DNA from 2 places in the Thalassospira sp. GO-4 genome. Region 1 is predicted to be linked to the other one. Evidence: predicted binding sites of a transcription regulator. Region 1 holds the regulator's gene; the other holds the start of a gene.
What was found. Region 1 encodes HrcA, which represses chaperone genes, less so after heat shock. Its sites were predicted from a motif close to GTTAGCACTCNCCNNNGGNGAGTGCTAAC; they were not measured.

Region 1 (11,373 bases):
CTTCGATACTCATTGCTTATGCCACTCCCGAACGCAGAAGATCATGGATATGGACAAGCCCCACCGGCACTTTGTTTTCATCCAGAACGAACAAGGCGGTGATGCTGCGATCATTCATGATTGCCAGGGCCTCGACCGCCAGCGCATCGGCATGGGTCACCTTGGGCCCGGCCGTCATGACATCGCCAACCTTCATCGCCACCAGATTGTCAGCCATATGACGGCGCAAATCGCCATCGGTCACAATCCCGATCAGCGCGCCATCATCGCCAAGCACCCCGACACAGCCAAAGGAATGGCTGGTCATGGTTACAAGGGCTTCTGACATCAGCGCGTCGCGCGCAATCAGCGGCAGGCTGTCTGCATCATGCATGACGTCGTGAACATGCAGCAAACGCTGCCCCAGCTTGCCGCCGGGATGGAAAGTACGGAAATCATCGGCGCTAAAGCCGCGGCGTTCCATCAACGTCACCGCCAGCGCATCGGCAAGGGCCAGCATCGCCGTGGTCGAGGTGGTCGGGGCCTGCTTGTTCGGGCAGGCTTCCGGACTTGCCGGCAAAACCAGCGGACAGTCCGACTGCTTGGCAAGCGAGCTTTCCGGTTTACGGGTCATGCCGATCAGCGGCACTTTAAAGCGCCGGGTAAAGGCGATGATGTCGGACAGTTCCGGGGTTTCACCGGAATTGGACAGAGCCAGAACCGCATCATCCTTGCCAATCATGCCAAGATCGCCGTGGCTGGCTTCAGCCGGATGGACAAAGAAGGATGGTGTGCCGGTCGAGGCAAAGGTTGCCGCGATTTTCTTGGCAATATGACCGCTTTTGCCCATGCCGGTAATCACCAGACGGCCCTTGAGGCCTTCGATCAGGTCAATCGCCTTGCAGAAATCACCATTGAGCGAGTCTGCAAGTTCGCGCAGCGCCGTGGCTTCGATATCAAGTACCCGGCGCGCAATCGCAAGATCGGCATCAGACGCCGGTGCGGGAGCATTTTTTGAGGTGGGAGCGATAGAGGTCACTGTCATCTGTTTCTTGTTTGCGTTTCCTGCCCGGAGATAAGGCACAAGGCCCCTTATGCAAGACCAATGAGCCGAAACTATGAACCTGACAGGTGTAGGGGTCAATTTTATTGAACCCCATACACCGCCATTCTTCACAGGCGGTTAACCGCAATGATTAATGGGCAAAAATATCGGTTTCTTCCCAACCCGACAGATCAAGCGTCGCACGGGTCGGCAGGAAGTCAAAACAGGCCTGGGCCAGCTCGGTACGGCCTTCACGGGCCAGACGACGATCAAGCTCTTCCTTGGCCTTGTGCAGATACAGCACATCGGACGCCGCATAATCGATCTGTTCCTTGGTAAGCTCGGCGGCCCCCCAGTCGGAACTTTGCTGCTGCTTGGAAATCTCGACCCCGACCAGTTCGCGCAAAAGGTCTTTCAGACCATGGCGGTCGGTATAGGTACGGATCAGTTTGGAGGCGATTTTGGTGCAATAGACCGGCGCGCACCGCACACCGAGATATTTGTCCATGACCGCAATGTCGAAACGCCCGAAATGAAACAGTTTCAGGACCGACGGATCGGCCAGCAGTTTTTTCAGGTTCGGGGCGCTGTAATCTTCTCCATCGAACTTGACCAGATGGGCATTGCCATCCCCGCTTGAAAGCTGCACGACACACAGACGGTCGCGGTGCGGGTTCAGGCCCATGGTTTCGCTGTCGATCGCCACCACCTTGCCAAGGTCAAGATCGTCCGGCAGATCTCCGAGATGGAGGAAATTGGTCATCGCGGTTCTCCAAATGTCAGAATTTGCCTGTTCTTAACACAGCGAACCGCGTGTGGCATCGCAAAAGTCATGCCATTTGTGGGGTTTTTCACGCATTTCCCCGCGTTTTCTGAGCCCGAACAGCGCAAATTCGGCCCAAAACGACAATACCCCAGCACATCAGAAATGTGCTGGGGTATGGTGCCCAGGAGAAGACTCGAACTTCCACGACCTAATGGCCACTGGCACCTGAAGCCAGCGCGTCTACCAATTCCGCCACCTGGGCATAGGGGCATCTGGTTTGTTCGGGCGGTGTCCGCCGGAACGGGGCGGAATATACGCGGTCAGCTTAAAGTGTCAACCAACTTTTTGATGGTTTGGTGAAACTAAATCGCGCAAAGCCGCGTTGGGCCGAAAACACACGGATTTTCCTTGGTTTTCGCGGATTTTCGCATCACGCCGAATGGTCGAACAAATAGCCCAGAACCCCATTCAGCCGGTTTCTGCCCTGCTGGGTAGCCCGAAGCCCCGCAGAATCACAGATCAGATCACCCGACGCGATCAGGGTTTCGAGCCGTTCCGAATCCAGCACATCACGTGGTGCCTTGCCAATGATCCGATCAAACCGCGATACCGGAATGGTTTCATTAAGCCGCAGGCCCATCATCACCATTTCAAGCAGGCGCTCATCCGCATCCAGCACGGTTTCTTCCTGCGTGCCATGGCCATGCTTTTCCACCCGATCCAGCCAGATTTCCGGCGCACGGTGGCGGCGCACCGCCATCGGGATGGTGCTGCCATCGGGTTGAATCACCGCTTCGCGGCCATGTGCACCCGGGCCAATGCCCAGATAATCGCCATAGCGCCAGTAAACGAGGTTATGGCGGCTTTCCTGACCGGGCTTGGCATGGTTGGAAACCTCATAACAGCGATAACCGGCCGCTTCGGTTTCTTCCTGGGTGATTTCGTAAAGTTCGGTGGCAAGGTCTTCGTCGGGCACCACCAGTTCGCCGCGCTGATGCAGGGTATAGAATTGCGTGCCGGGCTCGATGGTCAGCTGATAAAGCGAGATATGACCATTGGCGATATCAAGCCCTTCGCGCAGCTCCTGACGCCAGGCCTTGGGATCATGTTCCGGACGGGCATAGATCAGATCGAATGAAAAGCGATCAAACACCGTGGTTGCCACATCAAGGGCGCGCAGCGCCTCCTTGGCGGAATGCACACGCCCCAGGAATTTAAGGTCACGGTCATTGAGCGCCTGGATACCGATCGATACCCGGTTGATGCCATTCGCCGCAAAGGCCGAAAAACGGTCAATTTCGACCGTGCCCGGATTGGCTTCCAGCGTGATTTCAAGATCGTCCGTGACCTGCCAGAAGGTCTTGATATCGGCAATCAACGCGCCCGCGGTTTCCGGATCCATCAGCGACGGCGTACCACCGCCAAAGAAAACCGACCCGACAACGCGTCCCGGATGACGTGCGGCACCCGCAGCAAGCTCTGCGCGCAGCGCCTTGCGCCAACGGGCATGATCAACACTGTTCGCCACATGGCTGTTGAAATCGCAATAGGGGCATTTCGACAGACAGAACGGCCAGTGGATATAGATGCCAAACGGCACGGTTTCGACAAGGGGTGCGGACACGCGGAACTCTTTTAAATGCGGGAAGCAGGGCCATAAACTAACACGCACCGCCGATCATGACATCAGCGATGCGTGCATATGTTCAATGCAGGCTTTGGATCTTTGAAAGGCTTATTCGAAGCAGGCCTTGACCAGTTGGGCAAAGGCATCGGCACGGTGGCTCATTTCATGCTTTTTGGCCGGGTCCATTTCGCCAAAGGTTTCGTCATATCCCTTGGGCTGGAAGATCGGGTCATAGCCAAATCCGTGACGACCGCGCTTCGGCCAGACGATTTCGCCATCGATCTTGCCTTCGAAATTCTCGACATGCCCATCGGGCCAGGCCAATGACAACGCACAGATAAAGGACGCCCGGCGATCCGGATGGTTGCCGATCCCGTTCTGGACCTTTTCCATTGCCATGTCGAAATCCTTGTCCGGACCGGCCCAGCGCGCCGAATATATCCCCGGTGCACCATCAAGGGCGGAAACCGCAAGGCCGCTGTCATCGGCCAGTGCCGGAAGATTGGCCCCCTTTGCCGCGGCCATCGATTTCAGCTGCGCATTGCCGATAAAGGTCTTTTCGGTTTCTTCGGGCTCTGGCAAATCAAGTTCGCCGGCTGAAAATACCTCGATCCCGAACGGGGCCAGCAATTCGCCAATTTCCTTGATCTTGCCTTTGTTATGGCTGGCAATCACCAGTTTCTTTTCCGTAAAACGACGCGCCATTTTTCTGCCTGAGATACAATAAGGGTCAGATACGAAAAGCGGCAGGTGGGATGCCTGCCGCAAATTTCATTTTCAAATTAAAGGCCAAGGGCCTCGCGCTGTTTGGCAAACAGCTCTTTGCAGCCTTTTTCGGCCAGCGCGAACATCTTGTCATAAGACTCGCGATCAAACGGTACGTCTTCGGCAGTTGCCTGCACCTCGACGATGCCACCATTGCCCGCCAGCACAAAGTTGGCATCAGCACCCGCATTGCTGTCTTCAGCATAATCCAGATCAAGCACGGCCTCGCCTTCATAAATACCGCATGAAATGGCGGCAACCGGCTGGGTCAGCGGGATTTCCTTGATCAGGCCAAGGCGGCGCACGCCCTGAAATGCCAGATGGGCCGCGACATAGGCACCGGTGATCGATGCGGTACGGGTACCGCCATCTGCCTGGATGACATCACAATCCAGACGCATCTGCATTTCGCCCATGGCTTTCATATCGGCCACCGCACGGATCGAACGACCGATCAGGCGCTGAATTTCCTGGGTACGGCCCGATTGGCCGCCACGCGCAGCTTCACGCTGCATACGCGAATCGGTGGCACGCGGCAGCATGCCGTATTCTGCGGTTATCCAGCCTTTGCCGGAATTGCGCATCCAGCCAGGCACCTTGTCTTCGACCGTGGCGGTACAAATAACGTGGGTGTCGCCGAATTTGATCAGGCAGGACCCTTCGGCATATTTCGAAACACCGGTTTCAATGGTTACGTCACGAAGCTGATCGGGGGTACGGCCGGATGGGCGCATGAGTGGGAACCTCTTGTTTGTAAGGTCAGGCCCTTGTGACAAAGCAACAAAGGCGAACTGTCTGAAAATTTGGCCCAAAGTACGGCGCCACCCGCCAAAGGTCCAGCAGTTTCCCCGTCAAAATTGCGTCCGATTCGCACATCAATACCCCGGTCGGCAAACAACGTTTTCAAACCAAGGGCTTGAAGCAATGCAGCTTTCACCATGTGCGGCCCCGCGGTGTGATTGACGCCATCGCCTTGCCTGACTAAATTCTCAAAAGCATTGAGACAGCTTTGTCTGAACCGGTTGGCACAGAACAAATGGCGCATTTTGACGATACATTGCTGGGCGATATGAATGCGCGGTCACGTGAAGTGTTCCGCCAGATTGTCGATGCCTATGTCGAAACCGGCGAACCGATCGGGTCGCGGTCCATTGCCCGGCGCATGTCCGAAAATCTTTCGGCTGCAACCATTCGCAACGTCATGTCCGATCTTGAAGACATGGGTCTTCTGGTTGCACCGCATGTTTCAGCCGGCCGCCTTCCCAGTGAAAAGGGTTTGCGGCTGTTTGTGAATGCCCTGATGGAAGTCGGCGATCTTCCCAATGCCGAACGCGACCAGTTGACCAAGAATTGCGAACAGGCGGGCTATTCGCTTGATCAGATGCTGGGCGAGGCCACCACAATGCTTTCCGGCCTGTCGCGCTGCGCAGGCCTGGTGGTTGCACCGAAAACCGACGGCATCCGCCTTAAACAGATTGAATTTGTTGCGCTTTCACCCGGAAAAGTGCTTGCGGTTCTGGTGTCGCAGAACGGCACGGTTGAAAACCGAATCCTGGATGTACCGGTCGATTTGCCCGCCTCGGCATTGACAGAGGCGGCGAATTATCTAAATACCCGGTTGGCTGGAAAGACACTTGATGATGCAAGAGTACTGATCACAAAGGAACGTGATCAGCTCAAGCAGGAGCTTGATGATCTTTCAGCCAATCTGATTGATGCGGGCCTTGCGACATGGGCCGGCGGGGTCAAGGGATCGTCTCTGATCGTTAAGGGACAGTCCCAGCTGCTTGAAAATATCGATACGATAGAACAGCTTGAGACCGTTCGCCGCTTGTTTAACGTGCTTGAGGCCCGTGATCAGATGATTGAATTGCTCGATGTGACGACGGATGCCCAGGGCGTTCAGATTTTCATCGGGTCAGAAAATAAACTGTTTGGCGGATCGGGTCTGTCGATGGTGATTTCGCCCTATCAGAATGCAGAAGGCAGCATTGTGGGCGCAATCGGGGTTGTCGGACCGACCCGGATCAATTATGCCCGGATCATTCCGCTGGTCGATTATACCGCCAAGCTGGTCGGTCGACTGATTGGATAAATCGCGGCGCTGCGTGTCAGGCCGCACAACGTGAAAGTAGTAAGGTTAGCCATGTCGGAAACCGCAAAAAACAATCCGGAAGATCTGCAGGATGTGAATGCCGCAGAGGAAACCGCAGCTGAAGACGTCGCAGCAGAGGCGACCGAGGCAGAAAGCGAAGAAGTTGTTATCGAAGATCCGGTCGCAGCCCTCGAAGCCGAAGTCGCAGAACTGAAAGACCGTCTGTTGCGTCAGGCCGCCGAGGTGGAAAATACCCGCCGTCGTGCAAAAAAAGACGTCGAGGATGCCGGCAACTACGCCATCACGAAATTTGCCCGTGACCTTCTGGATGTGGGCGACAACCTGCGCCGTGCACTCGAAGCAGCCGGTGATACCTCTGATGCTGACCCGGCGATGAAAACGCTGGTTGACGGTGTCGAGATGACCGAAAAGGCGCTGCTCAAGGCGATGGAACAGAACGGCATCGAAAAGCTTGAACCACTTGGTGAAAAGCTTGATCCGAACAAACATCAGGCCGTGTTTGAAATGCCGAACCCGGAATATCCGGACGGTCATGTCGCACAGGTCATGCAGGCCGGTTACGTGCTTAAGGGCCGCTTGCTGCGCCCGGCAATGGTCGGTGTGACCAAAAATCCGGCCGGCGAAGCCCCGGCCAAGGAAGACGGCCCGGGCAGCAATGTCGATACTTCGGCCTGATCGCCACAATATTCAGATAAACCGGTTTTAGCGGATCGGGTTTAGCAACCACCCCTGCCAGACATACTTGGCGGGGGTGTTTTGTTTGCATTAGGCTGTCGGGCAAAAGTTCCCTGCCAATCAAGGATCACTAAGATGCCGCTCCGCCCCGATCTGATTGAAATCCTGCGTGACGAAGCCGCCCCGATTGTCATTCTGACCGGTGCGGGCATTTCCAAGGAAAGCGGCCTGCATACATTTCGCGATCCTGACGGTATCTGGGCGAAATACGACATTTCCGAAGTCGCAACACCCGAGGCCTTCGTTAACAACCCTGATCTGGTGCATTATTTCTATAATGACCGCCGATCCGGACTGCTTGATCCCGCGGTTCAACCCAATGCCGCCCACATTGCCCTTGCCCGGCTTGAGGCCGAGTGGCCGGGGCCTGTGCTGCTGGTGACGCAGAATATCGACGATCTTCATGACCGGGCCGGATCGAAAAACCTGATCCATATGCATGGCGAGCTTTTGAAAATCCGCTGCAACCATTGTGATCTTCTTGCCCACTGGTCTGATGATCTTGCCAAGGAAACCCCTTGCCCGTCCTGTGGCAAGGCTGGCGGGCTTCGTCCGCATGTCGTGTGGTTTGGCGAAATGCCCCTTGAGATGGAACGCATATACGCCGCCTTGGGCGAATGCGGGCTTTTTATCTCGATCGGGACATCGGGAAATGTCTATCCGGCTGCCGGATTTGTTCAAGTCGCCCATGAAGAAGCCGGGGCGGAAACGGTCGAGCTCAATCTTGAACCAAGTTCGGGCGCGACGCTGTTTGAACACAGTGCGTATGGGTCGGCGACCGATCTGGTGCCAGCCTTTGTCGCACGCTTGCTCGGCGATTAGAAATTCACAAGATCACGGAACTGGCGTTCGCCATCGCGTTCAAACTGCACAATGCGCGACTCCGCAACCCGCCTGGCCCAACCCAGCTCGTAAAATCGGTCCAACATTGCCGCCCCAAATGAACCGGCCAAATGCGATTGCCGTGCACTCCAATCCAGACATTCCCGGCAAAGCGGACGGCGTTTGCGACGCAAGGCTTCAAGATCAATGCCGAATTTGTCAGCAAATGCCACGCCGGCATCGGTCAGCCCCACGCCATTTACGGTATTTTCGATCAGCTTTCCTTTGATCAATCCGTCAAACAGGGCAACCCCCATGTCCCCCGCCAGATGGTCATAGCAAACGCGTGCCTTGCGCAGTTCCGGGTCCTTCGGCCCGGTCCGCACCCGGTTATGTCCAACCCGGTTCGCAATCCCCATCAGGACCTCAAGCGCTTCGACAATATCGGGACCCGACAACGTGAAATAACGATGTCGCCCCTGTTTGCGCGGTACAACAATCTGCCCGGCTTCTAGTTTCGCCAGATGGGAACTTGCGGTTTGCGGGGTAACACCGGCTTCCTGCGCCAGTTCGGCGGCCGTCAATGCCCGACCGCCCATAAGCGCGGTCAGCATATTTGCGCGCGCCGGATCACCAAGCAATGCGGCCACACGGGCAATATCGGGTCCTTCTTTCATCCTTCGATAGTAATCGAAATGTGATCACCAAACAACAACCAGCAAAGCGAAAGGCGGACAGATACCTGTCCGCCTTTGCCTTAATCACTGGAATTGGTTCTTGTCGCTGATCAGTGGGACAGGCCCGAACCACCCAACGCAACAATATTGAATGGCAGCCCGTCGACCGGGATTTCACCTTTGCTTGCAAAAGTCTCGGCATCAACGAGTCGGACAAGATGTTCGCGCGGGTCGGTCACGCTAATCACGTCACCGGCAACAGCAATGCGCGGACGCGGATCACGCCAGTGGCCATCCTTGCTATAGGGTTTGGTGATTTGGGCAGACCGGACAATCTTGCCATCCAGCAAATCCACCGCATGAAGATAGCCATCCTCGGTGAAGACATAGGCAATGGTCACGCGTGCCGGATCAAGGATGAAGTGCACGTATCGGACCGGCAAGTTAATCAGATGAAACGGGTTCTGTTCGGTGCGATCAATAAAGACCAGCTTGTCGGAACCGTAATCGCCAAGGAAGAACTGCATCGCCTTGCCACCGGTCAGATGCCCTACACGACCTTCCGACATGTCCTTGCCATAGGGCAGAATTTCAACTGCCGGCGCATCATCACCATTCTGATAGGCGATGATCACCCCTTCCTCGCAGCCAAAGGCCGTCACACCGGCAGACGATGCTTCGCCATGCAGGCCGGTGCAGGTATGAACAGGACCAATCTGTTTTCCATCCTGATCAAGAACCTTAAGGCCCAGCCGCGGCGGCAGACTGCCCGGCTTGGTTTCAACAGCAAGATTTGGCTCGGAGATCAGATGATAGTTCCACGTTGGCACAACAACACCGTGATGGGGCGCACTGCCTACAACTGTTTTATGCACGGATTTTCCGGCAATCAGATCTCCCTCATCAAAGACCTTTGCCGCACCCTCACCATCAAAGAATATATAGAATGCGCCATGATCGGGCACGGCGTGGACCGGGCGTTTGCCCGCAATGGTTATGGGCAGCAATGCCGGATCATGGATTTCAAGGTCGCTGTGATCCCCGTGCGAGGACAACTCAATACCGCTATCGATCATGTGGACGACATCATGATCCATCTGAACAGCGGCCAGGGTTCTGCCGCTTTGGCTTGGGACAAGATGCGTGACATAGCCCGTGGTGGCAAACCGGTCGATCACCGATTTCTGTTCCAGATCAAGGACCGTTACCCCGCCCTCTTGCTGGTCGGTAACAAAAAGACGCCATGCCTGTTTGGTTTCATCATCGGCCCGGGCAACAGAGATACCCAAGACCGGCATCAGAACCGCACCACTTATGATCGCGGCCTGAACCAAATGTTTGAACAACGAACGCTCCTATTAAATGTTATGTTATAACGTAACATTTAATAGCGTCCTTTTTCACACCTGTCCATGCCCCGTCACGTTCTTTGCTGTCGCTTCTTGTAATTGCCCATAGTTCGATCCGTATCGAAGCAACAGGACGATCATTTGCGCTATCTCCGACAAATACCGGGACCTTCACCGGTTTCGTCACCATTTACATAAGGAAGACCGCCATGATCACCTGCTTCATCCGCTATGAAATCGATCCCTATAAAAAGGATGCCTTCATCCAGTATGCCCGAAACTGGGGGCAGGCCATTCCGCGTTGCGGGGCCGATCTTGTCGGGTATTTCGCCCCGCATGAAGGATCGGTATCGACCGCCTATGGTATCTATCATTTGCCCGATCTGGCATCTTATGAAGCCTATCGCGCCCGGTTAAAGGACGATCCGCTGGGCCGGGAAAACTACGCGTTTTCCAAACGTGAAAAATTCATCCTGCGCGAAGAACGCCAGTTTCTCAAACTGGCGTCCACCCCGCATGCGGAGCTGATCAAACCATGATCGCGGTCATTTTCGAAGTCACACCTCACACGGCGCGCTATGACGATTATCTTGCCATTGCGGGGGATCTCAAACCGGTGCTTGAAACCATGGATGGCTTCATTTCGATCGAACGGTTTCAAAGTCTGAGCACACCGGGGAAAATCCTGTCACTATCATTCTGGCGTGACGAGGATGCCGTGAAAGCCTGGCGCAATCTGGCGGAACACCGTTCTGCGCAGACCCAAGGCCGAACCGGAATTTTTAAAGATTACCGTTTGCGGGTTGCCGGTGTTATACGGGATTATGGCATGTTTGAACGCCATCAGGCACCCGACGATTCCCGATCACGCCATGACCGCGACTAGATCGGCATGTGTGGATCAATCATGCTTCTGCCGGTTTCGGGGATGTTTCATCATCCCCGATCTCCTCGGTATCTGTTGCCTGCTGCGGCTTCGCACCACCTTTGTAATCCAGAAGCATCACCGCAAGAATAACAATTCCCGCCCCGATGAAAATGACCGGCACCGGCAACATATCAAAGAAAATCAGGTCCATCGCGACTGAAAATGGCAGGGCGGTATAGGCTGCTGGTGACACGACACTGGCATCTGCAACCCGTACGGCACGCAAAACCATATAGTTCGTCATCATGGCAAAGAACCCTGCCCCCGCCGAATAGGCCCAATCGGCAAATGACGCAGGCTGCCAGGAGATCAGGGCAATCGGCACCCAGATCACGACTGCAATGATTTGCGGCCAGAACAGCATGGAAAAATTGGTCTCGGTGCGCGTCATCACCTTGGCAAACAGGGTTTGCGCCGAAAAACAGAAGGCACCGATCAGGGCAGCAGCCACACCAAGCGGCACACCGAACCCGTCCATGCGTGGCGCACACATCACCCAAACCCCGATCAAACCCAGAACGGTTGCGATCATTTTGCGTGCTGTCAGCTTTTCACCAAGGATCA
Region 2 (11,373 bases), 1.7 Mb from region 1:
TTTTCACCTGTGATGGTCAGAACACCTTCAAGGACCGACACATCAACGTCATCCTGTTCCACACCGGGAAGTTCGGCGGACAGTTCGATATGATCATCGGTTTCGTGAACATCGATACGCGGGTTCAAAAGGGTTTTTGCGGCTTCCTTGTCATCGGCAAAAGCCTGTGACGCAGTTACGCGATCCCCAAAGATCGAACCGATCATGCGATCAAAATCACGGGAAATAAGCGAGAAAGGATCACCATAGGTCGGTGCAGATGCAAGGCGACGTGCGGATCCATTAAGAGTCTGAAGACCAGTCATAATTACCCTCCGTTACAGACGAGTATTCTTGCGCCATCGGCCCAGACCAGGCTGCAACCTTGACGCGTATCGGGGCACCATGCCCCTTTGCAAACTTGAGATAGAGCACAGGAAATTTTCCGCAAGTGGGCCGGCACATTTTTTTGATATTTTTTGCAGCCCGCCCTGATCGCGTCCCCGGTATCATCCCCGATCGCCCCACCTAACCCGTTAAACGGCCTGTCATTTTTGACAAAATCCAAAACAGAGACTGGCACTCCCGTGCTTGGCGGATTAGCTTCTTTGCATTGTTTGTCGGTCCGAAGATCGACCTCCCTGATAAGGATGATCCATGAGTACTCTTTTTTCACCGCTGTCACTTGGCAAGCTTGCCCTTGATAACCGCGTAATCATCGCACCGATGTGCCAGTATTCCGCAGATAACGGCAAAACCACCGACTGGCACCCGATGCATCTGGGCAACCTTGCCCAGTCCGGTGCGGGATTGCTGATCATCGAAGCAACCGCCGTCGAACCGGAAGGCCGGATTACCTATGGCGATGTCGGACTTTGGGATGACGAAACCGAAGCCGCCCTTGCCAAGACCATTTCCGCTGTGCGCAGCCATTCCGACATGCCGATTGCCATTCAGCTGGCCCATGCCGGGCGCAAGGCATCCTGTGAAAAGCCGTGGCTTGGTGGACATGCCATTGATCCCGACCATGCCAATGGCTGGCAGGTTTGCGCACCGTCGGCTGTTCCCTTCCGTGATGGCGACCCGATCCCCGAAGCCCTGAGCAAATCGCGGATTTCCGAAATCGTGCAGGCCTTTGTCGAAAGCGCCAAGCGCGCTATTCGCATCGGCTTTGACGCGATTGAAATTCACGCGGCACACGGATATCTGCTGCATCAGTTTTTGTCACCGCACGCCAACAAGCGTGACGACGAATATGGCGGATCGTTTGAAAACCGCACCCGTCTTGTTCTTGAAGTCTATGACGCCCTTCGCGCCGAAGTCGGTACCGACTATCCGCTTGGCATCCGTATTTCGGCAACCGACTGGGTTGATGGTGGCTGGGATATCGATCAAAGCGTCGAACTGGCAAAGCTTCTTGAAGCACGCGGATGCGACTTCATCGATGTGTCTTCCGGTGGCCTGCATATTGATCAGAAAATCCCGCTTGGCCCGAACTATCAGGTCCCGTTTGCGGCCCGCATCAAGGCCGAAACCGGCATGACCACCATTGCTGTCGGCCTGATTACCGAAGCAGAACAGGCCGAAGCCATCACCTTTACCGGTCAGGCCGATGCCATCGCCCTTGCGCGCGGCATTCTCTATGATCCGCGCTGGCCATGGCATGCAGCGGCAACCCTTGGCGCCGAAGTCAAAGCAGCCCCGCAATATCTGCGCTGCCAACCGCGCAGCCTGAAGAAACTGTTCGGCTGATCCCCGTCGGGTAAAGCCCCATCCGCAAAAACTAGACGATCGGATAGGTTTTCTTGATGTAGGTCAAGGCTACCTATCCGACCTTTCCCCTACTTTGGCAACATTCTGAAATCATTCAAAACAGCGCGCCTTTTACACGGTGCCTGCCAATTTCTGCCAAGGACCGGGAACGTGAAATCTGTATTGCGCGCACTTGTTATCGCCTGTTGCATGACGCTGACTGTCACTGGCGCGCGCAGTGCCGAAATCCTGATTTCGACCGAAAACACTGCCGATCATTTCCAAACCATTTTCCTTCAGAAATTTGCCGCAACCCTGAATGCCGAGATATCCGAACACAGGTTTCGGGTCATTCATTCGGCAAAGGCCTTCAAGGACCGCGACGTCGCCGAGGCATTATCGACCGGACGGATTGCAATGGCCGCCCCGGGCATCTGGCACCTTGGTCGATTTTCGGCCGACCTCAATGCGCTTTTATTACCCAGTTTCATGGGGCTTGGCTCTGCCGATGTGCGCAAGATTGTCGATGGCGATTTCGGAACGCGATTGAACCAGTCCCTTGAAAAGAACCTTAATGTCCGGGTTCTGGGACGCTGGCTTGATCTGGGACCGGCCCATATTTTTACCCGCAACGTCGCGGTCAATCATTTCGGGGACCTTCGCGGATTGCGCATCCGCTATGCCGGGGGCGAAGGCAATGCCTTGCGGCTTAAGGCCATGGGGGCCATTCCTGTGCTGATCCCCTGGCCCAACGTTCCTGACGCCCTTGATCGCAAGGAAATAGACGGTCTTCTAACCACCACCAGCACCGTGGTCAGCGCCGCCCTTTGGAAGCACGGCATTGCCCATGCGTTTCTGAGCTATTCCTATTATCCGTTTTATGTGCCGCTGATTTCCCATGATGTCTGGGCCCGGCTGAAACCGGCAACGCGTGATATCATCTTTCGGGTCTGGGAAGATATGGTTGATGATGGCCGGAAACTGGCGGTCACGCACCAGCAGGCATCCCTGATTACCGCGGCACAAAACAATATCGACATTGCCGACCCGGGTATGGCTGAACGCCAGAAGCAGCGCCTTGTGCTGCTTGCCCATCAGGGGGAACTCGCCGCGACCGCAGGCATATCGCAATCTGCCGTTCGCACCCTGACCCAGATCGCGGGACAACCGTAATGCCGGCAAAAACCACATATCCCGGCTGGCGGCGCATCCTTGACGAACAGTTCCTGAGCGTCTTTTTGTCGATCGGATTGCTCCTTGGCGTGTTGTTCCTGATGGCCTGGCAGACGGTCTCAGAACGGCAAACCGCCCGTCAGCGTGCGATCGATACCACCGGCTTTGCCATCACCACCTATGGCGACAATCTTTCAAGCATCCTGATCAAGGCTGACAACACCGCGCTGATGGCAGCACGCGAAGCAGTGATTGTTCCCGATTTTGATCTTGAACGTCATCTGTCAACCATGATCAAGGATGACAACAATCTGGTCGGGTATATCCTGCTTGATGCGGCGGGCAGGATTGCCCATGACTTCACATTTTTTGATTTTGATAAAACCGTCCTTCCGGTTTCGGAAATCATTGCACGCCATCGCGATGACTGGATCGAACCGGCCTTTCGCGCCACATCGACCCTTGGCCTGAAATCTGGATATCTTGCTGTTGAACGCGGCATCTGGTCGCCGAACGGTACGTTTCTTGGCGTGATAGTGATCTTTCTGGCGATTGAAAACCCGTATGAGGACACGCCGCTTGAACGGTTCCTTGCCGGCTCACGGATGCGGGTTGCGACCCTCAATACCGATGATCTTCTGGCCGAAGTCCAGTCACCCCATATCGGAACCACCGACTGGTTCTCCGCCCGTCAGGAAGAAGCATTCTGGGATCTGAATGCCGACAGCGACAAGATCGATATGGGGGGGGTTGCCCTGTTTGGGGATTTTGTGCTGGCGCGCAAGAACCTTGATGGTCTTCCGATCACCATTTACATGCAGGTGCCGATCAACAGTTTCATGGGCAACTATGACACCACCCGTCAGACCGCGCTGATTGCATCGGGCGTGGTGATTGCCGTGACCCTGTTTCTGTTTTTGCAAATCCGCATTGACCGCAAAACCAAACGCCGCAATGAACGCAAGCGCCTTGAACTCGACAAGCGGCTGCAATTCGCCCTTGATAGCACCGGCCAGGGTCTTTGGGACTGGGATTTCGCCAAGCAGCAGGGATACTATTCCGATAACCTGTACCGATTGATGGAAATCCATCACGGCGAAGTCTGCCTGACCTTTGACAGCTTCAAGGACCGCATTCATGCCGATGACCGCAAACAATTCGATGCAGCCATCGCCGAACATATCAGCGGCAACAAACCGGCCTTTGAAATAGAAGTCCGCATGCATGTCGGATCGGAAGATCAGTGGAACTGGTTCCATCACAGCGGGTCGGTCATTGAATGGGACCGCAATCGCGAACCCAAACGGATGATCGGCCTGCTCAAGAACATCCACCATCAGAAACTCAAACGGATCGATCTTGAATTCAAGGCTCGCCATGACCCGCTAACCGGGCTTTTGAACCGCACCGCGTTCGAGGATTATGCCCGTCGTGTTCATGCCTTGTCCCTGCGCACGAACCGGCCTTATTGCATGGTGATGCTCGATATTGATCACTTCAAAAAGGTCAACGACACGTTCGGACATGATTGCGGGGACATTGTTCTGAAACGTATATGCGATATCACGTCACGCGCCCTGCGGTTTGAAGAGGAAAAGCTGTTCTTCCGGCTTGGCGGCGAAGAATTCGTGATCTTGCTGCCGCAAAATGATTGCGCTGCCGGGGCAGCTGTGGCCGAACGTATCCGGAAAAATGTCTGTGCCGAGCCGATCCTGGCGGATGGCCATCACATCGACATTACCATCAGCGCCGGTGTTGCTGCCCATCGCGACAGCGAACTTCCCGACATCACGCTCAGACGTGCCGACTGGGCCCTTTATCAGGCCAAGAACACCGGCCGAAACCGGGTATATCGCGCGCCGGGTACCACCGATGTCAGCTTCCCGGATCCCGAGACCATGAGCGACACGGCACTGTGATCTGTTGACCTGAGCAAACGGGATTTTCCCGCCCTATCGCAAACGCCCCCTTGAACAGGTCCGTTACCCCCCACCCGACCAGATGCTGCGTGCAAGCCCGGCATCACGCACCGAGATTCATGCGCCTGTCTTGTCGCGAACATATGAAGTGCCACAACAGAAAAGGGCCCCGCAAATGCGGAGCCCTTCCTGTAGTGCAAGGTCGGTAGGTGTAAGGCTTAGAAGCCCATGCCACCCATGCCGCCCATACCACCCATGCCACCCATGTCAGGTGCGCCGCCAGCCGACTTGTCTTCCGGCTTTTCAGCGATCATGCATTCGGTGGTGATCAGCAGACCAGCGACCGATGCTGCGTCCTGCAGGGCAGTACGAACAACTTTGGCCGGGTCGATGATGCCAGCTTTGATCAGGTTGGTGTATTCGCCTTTCTGGGCGTCATAACCGAACTCGACGTCGTCCTGCTCAAGCAGTTTGCCAGCAACAACCGCACCGTCTACGCCAGCGTTGGTTGCAATCTGACGAACCGGTGCCTGCAGGGCACGGCGAACGATGTCAACACCGATGGTCTGGTCATGGTTTTCACCTTCGAGACCTTCGAGCGCCTTGACCGAGTACAGCAGAGCCGTACCACCACCAGCAACGATGCCTTCTTCGACAGCCGCGCGGGTTGCGTGCAGAGCATCGTCAACACGGTCTTTACGTTCTTTAACTTCGATTTCCGAAGCGCCGCCGATTTTGATCACTGCAACGCCGCCAGCGAGTTTCGCGAGACGTTCCTGCAGTTTTTCACGATCGTAATCAGAGGTGGTTTCTTCGATCTGGGCGCGGATCTGACCAACACGTGCTTCGATCTGTGCTTTCTCACCGGCACCATCAACGATGGTGGTTTCTTCTTTGGTGATGGTGACAGATTTCGCGGTGCCGAGCATATCAAGCGAAACGTTTTCCAGCTTGATGCCGAGATCTTCGGAGACAACCTGACCGCCGGTAAGGATGGCGATATCTTCGAGCATTGCTTTACGACGGTCGCCGAAGCCCGGAGCTTTAACAGCAGCGATTTTCAGGCCACCGCGCAGCTTGTTGACAACCAGGGTTGCCAGAGCTTCGCCTTCGATGTCTTCAGCAATGATCAGAAGCGGCTTGCCGGACTGAACGACCGACTCAAGCAGCGGAAGGATCGGCTGAAGCGAGGAGATTTTCTTGTCGAACAGCAGGATGTACGGAGCATCCATTTCTGCGACCATTTTCTCCGGGTTGGTTACGAAGTACGGCGACAGGTAACCACGGTCGAACTGCATGCCTTCGACAACGTCGAGTTCGGTGTGCAGGCCTTTGGCTTCCTCAACGGTGATAACACCTTCGTTGCCAACTTTTTCCATGGCTTCGGCGATCATTTCGCCAACTTCACGGTCACCGTTTGCAGAGATGTTACCAACCTGTGCGATTTCGTCGCGACCGGCAACTTTACGTGCACGGCTCTGGATGGATTCGATGACTTTTGCGGTTGCAAGGTCGATACCGCGTTTCAGGTCCATCGGGTTCATGCCGGCAGCAACGGACTTGTTGCCTTCACGAACGATTGCCTGTGCCAGAACGGTTGCGGTCGTGGTGCCGTCACCAGCCAGATCGGCGGTTTTCGACGCGACTTCGCGAACCATCTGTGCGCCCATGTTTTCGAACTTGTCGGTCAGTTCGATTTCTTTGGCGACCGAAACACCGTCCTTGGTTACGCGCGGCGCACCAAAGGATTTTTCGATAACAACGTTACGACCTTTCGGGCCGAGCGTCACTTTGACGGCATCAGCGAGAATGTCGACACCGCGCAGCATTTTGGAACGTGCGTCGGTGGAGAATTTTACTTCTTTAGCAGCCATAATATTCTTTCCTCTCTATGAGACGGATGAACGTGGACTTAAGTCACCCAAAGGGCTGACTTATTCCATGATGCCCATAATGTCGGACTCTTTCATGATCAGCAGCTCTTCGCCGTCGACCTTGACTTCGGTGCCCGACCATTTGCCAAACAGGACTTTGTCACCTGCTTTGACGTCGAGGGCTACGACCGAGCCATCATCTTTGCGAACGCCAGAACCAACAGCGACGATTTCGCCTTCCTGCGGTTTTTCTTTGGCGGTATCCGGAATAATGATGCCACCGGCAGTCTTGGTGTCGGACTCGACACGACGTACCAGTACTCGATCATGCAGCGGACGGAACTTCATTTTAGACAACTCCGTGTTAAAGCTAAGGCTCGTTTAAAACTACGACTAACCGGGATGAGCCCGTATTAGCACTCACCCCCGGCGAGTGCTAACAGCATTTATTGAAGTGCCTGTTCAAAGTCAATAGGAAGATGCAAAAAGACGCAGAACTGTCACGATTTTTGCGCAATTATGGCCGCTTGAGGCGCGCGAAAAACCGCCATGTGCGACGGGGTGGTGATCACAACATTTTCCGATCACCGACACAACCCCTTGCCGTAAAATAATACGTGCCCATCCGATCACAATGGGCAACAGCAGAATCGCTGAAAAATATTTATGCCCCCCCTGATCAGGGTTCCCGGCGGCCTATCATTCGGGTGTGCCCTCACGTCCGGCACCGGGATCGGTCATTTCAGGTCGAAATAACGTCCAAGCAATTCCGGCTCGTCAAAATGGCGTCGACCGACAAAGGCCGTTGCATGATGCCCCCACTGGCGCATGGCGCCGGGCTTATCAATCCCCAACGGCCACAAGATATACCGTTCCAACCGTTCGGTGCCGGGTACGAAACCGTCTTCGTCATACAGGCTGGCAAACCCTGTCCCATCGCCAAGTGCAAGACTGCCAAGCTGCTGCTCTGCCACAAGGGCTGAGGCAACAGTGTGATGTGCCTCATATTGATCACGGGCCGTGACCGCCATCAGATAGTGACTGACGGCATCGATCCACAGAATCGGCCGGGCCAAAACCGATGATGCCACCGCACCAGCCGGACTTTCCGCCGTTTCGCGGATGTCGCCATCTTCGGGGGCTTCAATCCGGTGCAAAGACGGGCTTGGGAAAAACAGGTGATAACAACCACAGCCATGAATGGTATCGGCAATTAATGGCGCCCCCTTCTCATCAAGGGTCACCCGCCAGATCAGCGCATCAAGATGCCCGGCAAGAATGTCAAACATGCTCTGTGCCGGGCGCTCCGGGAACCAGACGGTATAAATGATTTGCGGATGCCATTGATCATTGAACCAGGTGTGACCAAGCCGATAGAAAATCGTTGGCTGATCAATATCGACATGCGCAACCGCCCCTTTGGCCGATAGTGACGGATGGCCGATCCGGTCGCTGTCAGACTGTACCCGGACGCGAAATTCCGGCGCATAGGCCCGGGCGATATTTTCAAGCTCCACCGCGGTTGGAACCAGCCGGCCAAATGCGTCCTTTCTGATGTCCTCTATGGCAAGGGTCGCAGCCCCGCCATCGTTTTGGCCGGACAGTTGATAGCTTTCCCATGCGCCAAGCCCAATCAACGCATCCGGTCCAAGGTCAAAACTGCCCAGATTGTCGCGCTTCCACCCCTCGTAACCAAAATGGGCTGCAAAAGCCGTCAATGGGTAAAACCCGGCGATCCGCTGAAAATCAAGATAGTCGTCCGGAACGAAAACCGACTTCGACAAAGCTTGATAATCAGCCATACCCAGTTGTGCCGCCATCTGATCTGCGCACTCTTCAGTACGCGCAAGTGATGACATTGACGCATCGCCACGATTACGAAACTCCGATGCCCGCGCCGCACGATCAAGCCCACGCATTTGTGCTACCCAGTCGGCAAAAAGCACATCAGCCGCCTGCCCGCCTGCGACCGCAGCGCCAACCTGTTTGCCCATCAGCACCGAATTACGATTTGCGCGCAAGAACGGGAACGCTGGCACTTTACTGGTGGACGCGTTTCTAATGCCGTGACTGGCGACAGCGTGATCAAAATCGGAAAGTTGTTGTGCGCAAACCGGTACGGATGTTGCGACATCACCCTTTTGCTGGCTTGCACATGCGCAAAGCAAGCTCAGAAGCACAATGCTCATATAGTGCGAACGAAACTTCATTTGTTTCTCCGTCACTGTTGTTGCCCACTCATTTTCGTGCATGACCATTGGTGCGCATGAACAGGCTTGCTTTAAGGGTGTTACTTTTTCTCTTTTATACCTGATGGCAATTTCAGCATGAACAGCATCTTTATCATAATGCGCAAATGCGATAAGCCATTTCGTCTGTTACGCGTCATCCGAATTGTTGCTGAATTCTGTATAAGGCCCAGTCCATGAAGTTTGAAGCCCTTGAAATTCCGGATGTAAAGGTTCTTTACCCCAAGCAGTTTGGTGACGAACGCGGGTTCTTTTCGGAAACTTATAGCCAAAATGCTTTCCGTGCTGCGGGAATCGAGGAAGTTTTTGTCCAGGACAATCACTCTCTGTCACGTGACACAGGGGTGCTGCGGGGTCTGCATTATCAGTGTCCGCCCTTCGCACAAGACAAACTGGTTCGTGTTATGCGTGGTCGTATTCTTGATGTTTCCGTTGATATTCGCGCGCACTCAACAACGTTCGGCAGATGGGTTGCGGTTGAAATCAGTGCGAAAAAATGGAACCAGATTTTCGTGCCAAAAGGATTTGCCCATGGCTTCGTAACGTTGGAACCAGACACGGAAGTTACCTATAAAGTCTCCGCACCCTATGCACCTGAGGCAGAACGTGCCATCAAGTGGAACGATATCGACCTTGCGATCAAATGGCCATTTGATGCCAGCGAAGTGACGCTCTCCGCCAGAGATGCAGAAGCAATGACATTTGCTGAATATCGAAAGGATCCGGCCTTTTAGGGCCGGTCATATTTGGTCGAGCGTCTTGAGAACCGTCTGCAAATAGGTTTTGTAAGAGCTTACACCATAATATCCGATCAACTTCTCAAACTGATCGACCGATATCAAGCCGCTGCGCAGTGCTATTTCTTCCGGGCATGCAATCTTGAGGCTCTGACGGTTTTCTACCGTACGGACAAAGTTTGCCGCATCAAGCATTGCACCATGCGTTCCCGTATCAAGCCAGGCATAGCCGCGCCCCATTTTCTCCACGCGAAGCTGACCACGTTCGAGATACGCCTTGTTCACGTCTGTGATTTCAAGTTCACCGCGTGCAGAGGGCTTCACGGAACGCGCGATATCAACAACATCCTGATCGTAGAAATAAAGTCCGGTAACGGCATAGTTGGACTTTGGCTCTGCCGGTTTTTCCTCGATATCCAGGGCAACGCCATTCCGATCAAACTCTACAACACCATAACGCTCGGGGTCCTGCACAAAATATGCAAAAACGGTTGCCCCTTCTTTCTGTGCCATCGCATTGGCGAGCAAATCCGTAAGCCCGTGACCGAAATAGATATTGTCGCCAAGAATAAGGCAACAATCATCATTTCCAATGAAGTCTGCGCCGACAATAAAGGCATCAGCCAAACCGCGCGGTTCAGTTTGCACCGCGTACTCCAGTTTCAATCCCCATTGGCTTCCGTCACCCAACAGTTCCTTAAACAGCGGCACATCACGAGGAGTACTGATGACAAGAATTTCTCTGATCCCCGCCAACATCAGGGTAGTCAGCGGATAATAAATCATCGGCTTGTCAAAAACCGGCTGCAGTTGCTTTGAAACCACAAGCGTTGAAGGATGCAAACGGGTTCCGTTACCACCAGCCAGAATGATCCCCTTACGCATGAAGGTTACCCTTCTCAAGATCGGTCAGCACCCGTCCGAGGCTTTCATCCAAAGACGGGAAATCGACACCAAAGACTTCTTTGACCTTCCTGTTTGACAGGGCGGAATAGGCCGGCCGCTTGGCCGCACTCGGAAATTCATCCGAACTGACTGGCGTCATCTGGCAATCAATCCCTGGCCAGTCAAATCCGAAAACATCCGCGCCGATGATCTGAATGCGACGGGCAAATGCGCACCAGCTTATTGGCTCGTCCGAAACCACATGGTAGGTGCCAGGTGTCTGAAATGCGTCTGCAACTGCAACCGGTAAAACCTGCAAGACTATGCGTGCAAGATCATATGCGCTGGTCGGGCATCCTATTTGATCATCGACAACCTTGACCTCATCGGTCTCTGCCAACAGGCGACACATCGTTTTGACGAAATTCTTGCCAAACGGGCTATAGAGCCACGACGTTCTGAAAATCAGATGTTTTGGGTTCAGATCACGAACCGCTTGTTCCCCGGCAAATTTTGTTTGTCCATATACGCTCAACGGTGCAATGCGATCCGTCTCGATATAGGGTTCTGTGGCATTTCCATCAAAAACATAGTCCGTCGAAAAATGAATGACCGGAATTGCCTGTTTTGCTGTCGTTTCCGAAATCACCCGCACAGCTGTCTCATTGACCGCAATTGCACGATCATGATCGCTTTCGGCAAGATCAACCCCGGTATAGGCGGCTGCGTTGATGACCAGATCAGGACGTATTTTGTCGATGGCGGCGGCAATGCCTGATGGACATTCAAGGTCGCAGATACGACG

Region 2: groES (co-chaperone GroES) is a predicted target of HrcA. The motif match lies at 7,110-7,138, and genes of this name have one in related genera.

The regions. Positions count from the first base shown of each region.
Region 1 is NZ_CP097807.1:3,116,335-3,127,707, reverse strand. Features, by position in the region: gene lptC (LPS export ABC transporter periplasmic protein LptC) at 1-13, opposite strand, end outside; gene M9H61_RS14495 (SIS domain-containing protein) at 17-1,024, opposite strand; gene M9H61_RS14490 (ribonuclease D) at 1,176-1,787, opposite strand; tRNA gene M9H61_RS14485 (tRNA-Leu) at 1,966-2,052, opposite strand; gene hemW (radical SAM family heme chaperone HemW) at 2,221-3,414, opposite strand; gene rdgB (RdgB/HAM1 family non-canonical purine NTP pyrophosphatase) at 3,526-4,122, opposite strand; gene rph (ribonuclease PH) at 4,200-4,916, opposite strand; gene hrcA (heat-inducible transcriptional repressor HrcA) at 5,219-6,277, shown strand; gene grpE (nucleotide exchange factor GrpE) at 6,329-6,973, shown strand; gene M9H61_RS14455 (NAD-dependent deacylase) at 7,109-7,855, shown strand; gene M9H61_RS14450 (helix-turn-helix transcriptional regulator) at 7,852-8,532, opposite strand; gene M9H61_RS14445 (hypothetical protein) at 8,643-9,878, opposite strand; gene M9H61_RS14440 (NIPSNAP family protein) at 10,091-10,420, shown strand; gene M9H61_RS14435 (antibiotic biosynthesis monooxygenase) at 10,417-10,767, shown strand; gene M9H61_RS14430 (DMT family transporter) at 10,787-11,373, opposite strand, start outside.
Region 2 is NZ_CP097807.1:1,444,969-1,456,341, forward strand. Features, by position in the region: gene M9H61_RS06870 (Hsp20/alpha crystallin family protein) at 1-305, opposite strand, end outside; gene M9H61_RS06875 (NADH:flavin oxidoreductase/NADH oxidase) at 637-1,731, shown strand; gene dctP (TRAP transporter substrate-binding protein DctP) at 1,903-2,904, shown strand; gene M9H61_RS06885 (sensor domain-containing diguanylate cyclase) at 2,904-4,823, shown strand; gene groL (chaperonin GroEL) at 5,042-6,697, opposite strand; gene groES (co-chaperone GroES) at 6,758-7,045, opposite strand; gene M9H61_RS06900 (hypothetical protein) at 7,435-8,907, opposite strand; gene rfbC (dTDP-4-dehydrorhamnose 3,5-epimerase) at 9,123-9,680, shown strand; gene rfbA (glucose-1-phosphate thymidylyltransferase RfbA) at 9,687-10,568, opposite strand; gene rfbD (dTDP-4-dehydrorhamnose reductase) at 10,561-11,373, opposite strand, start outside.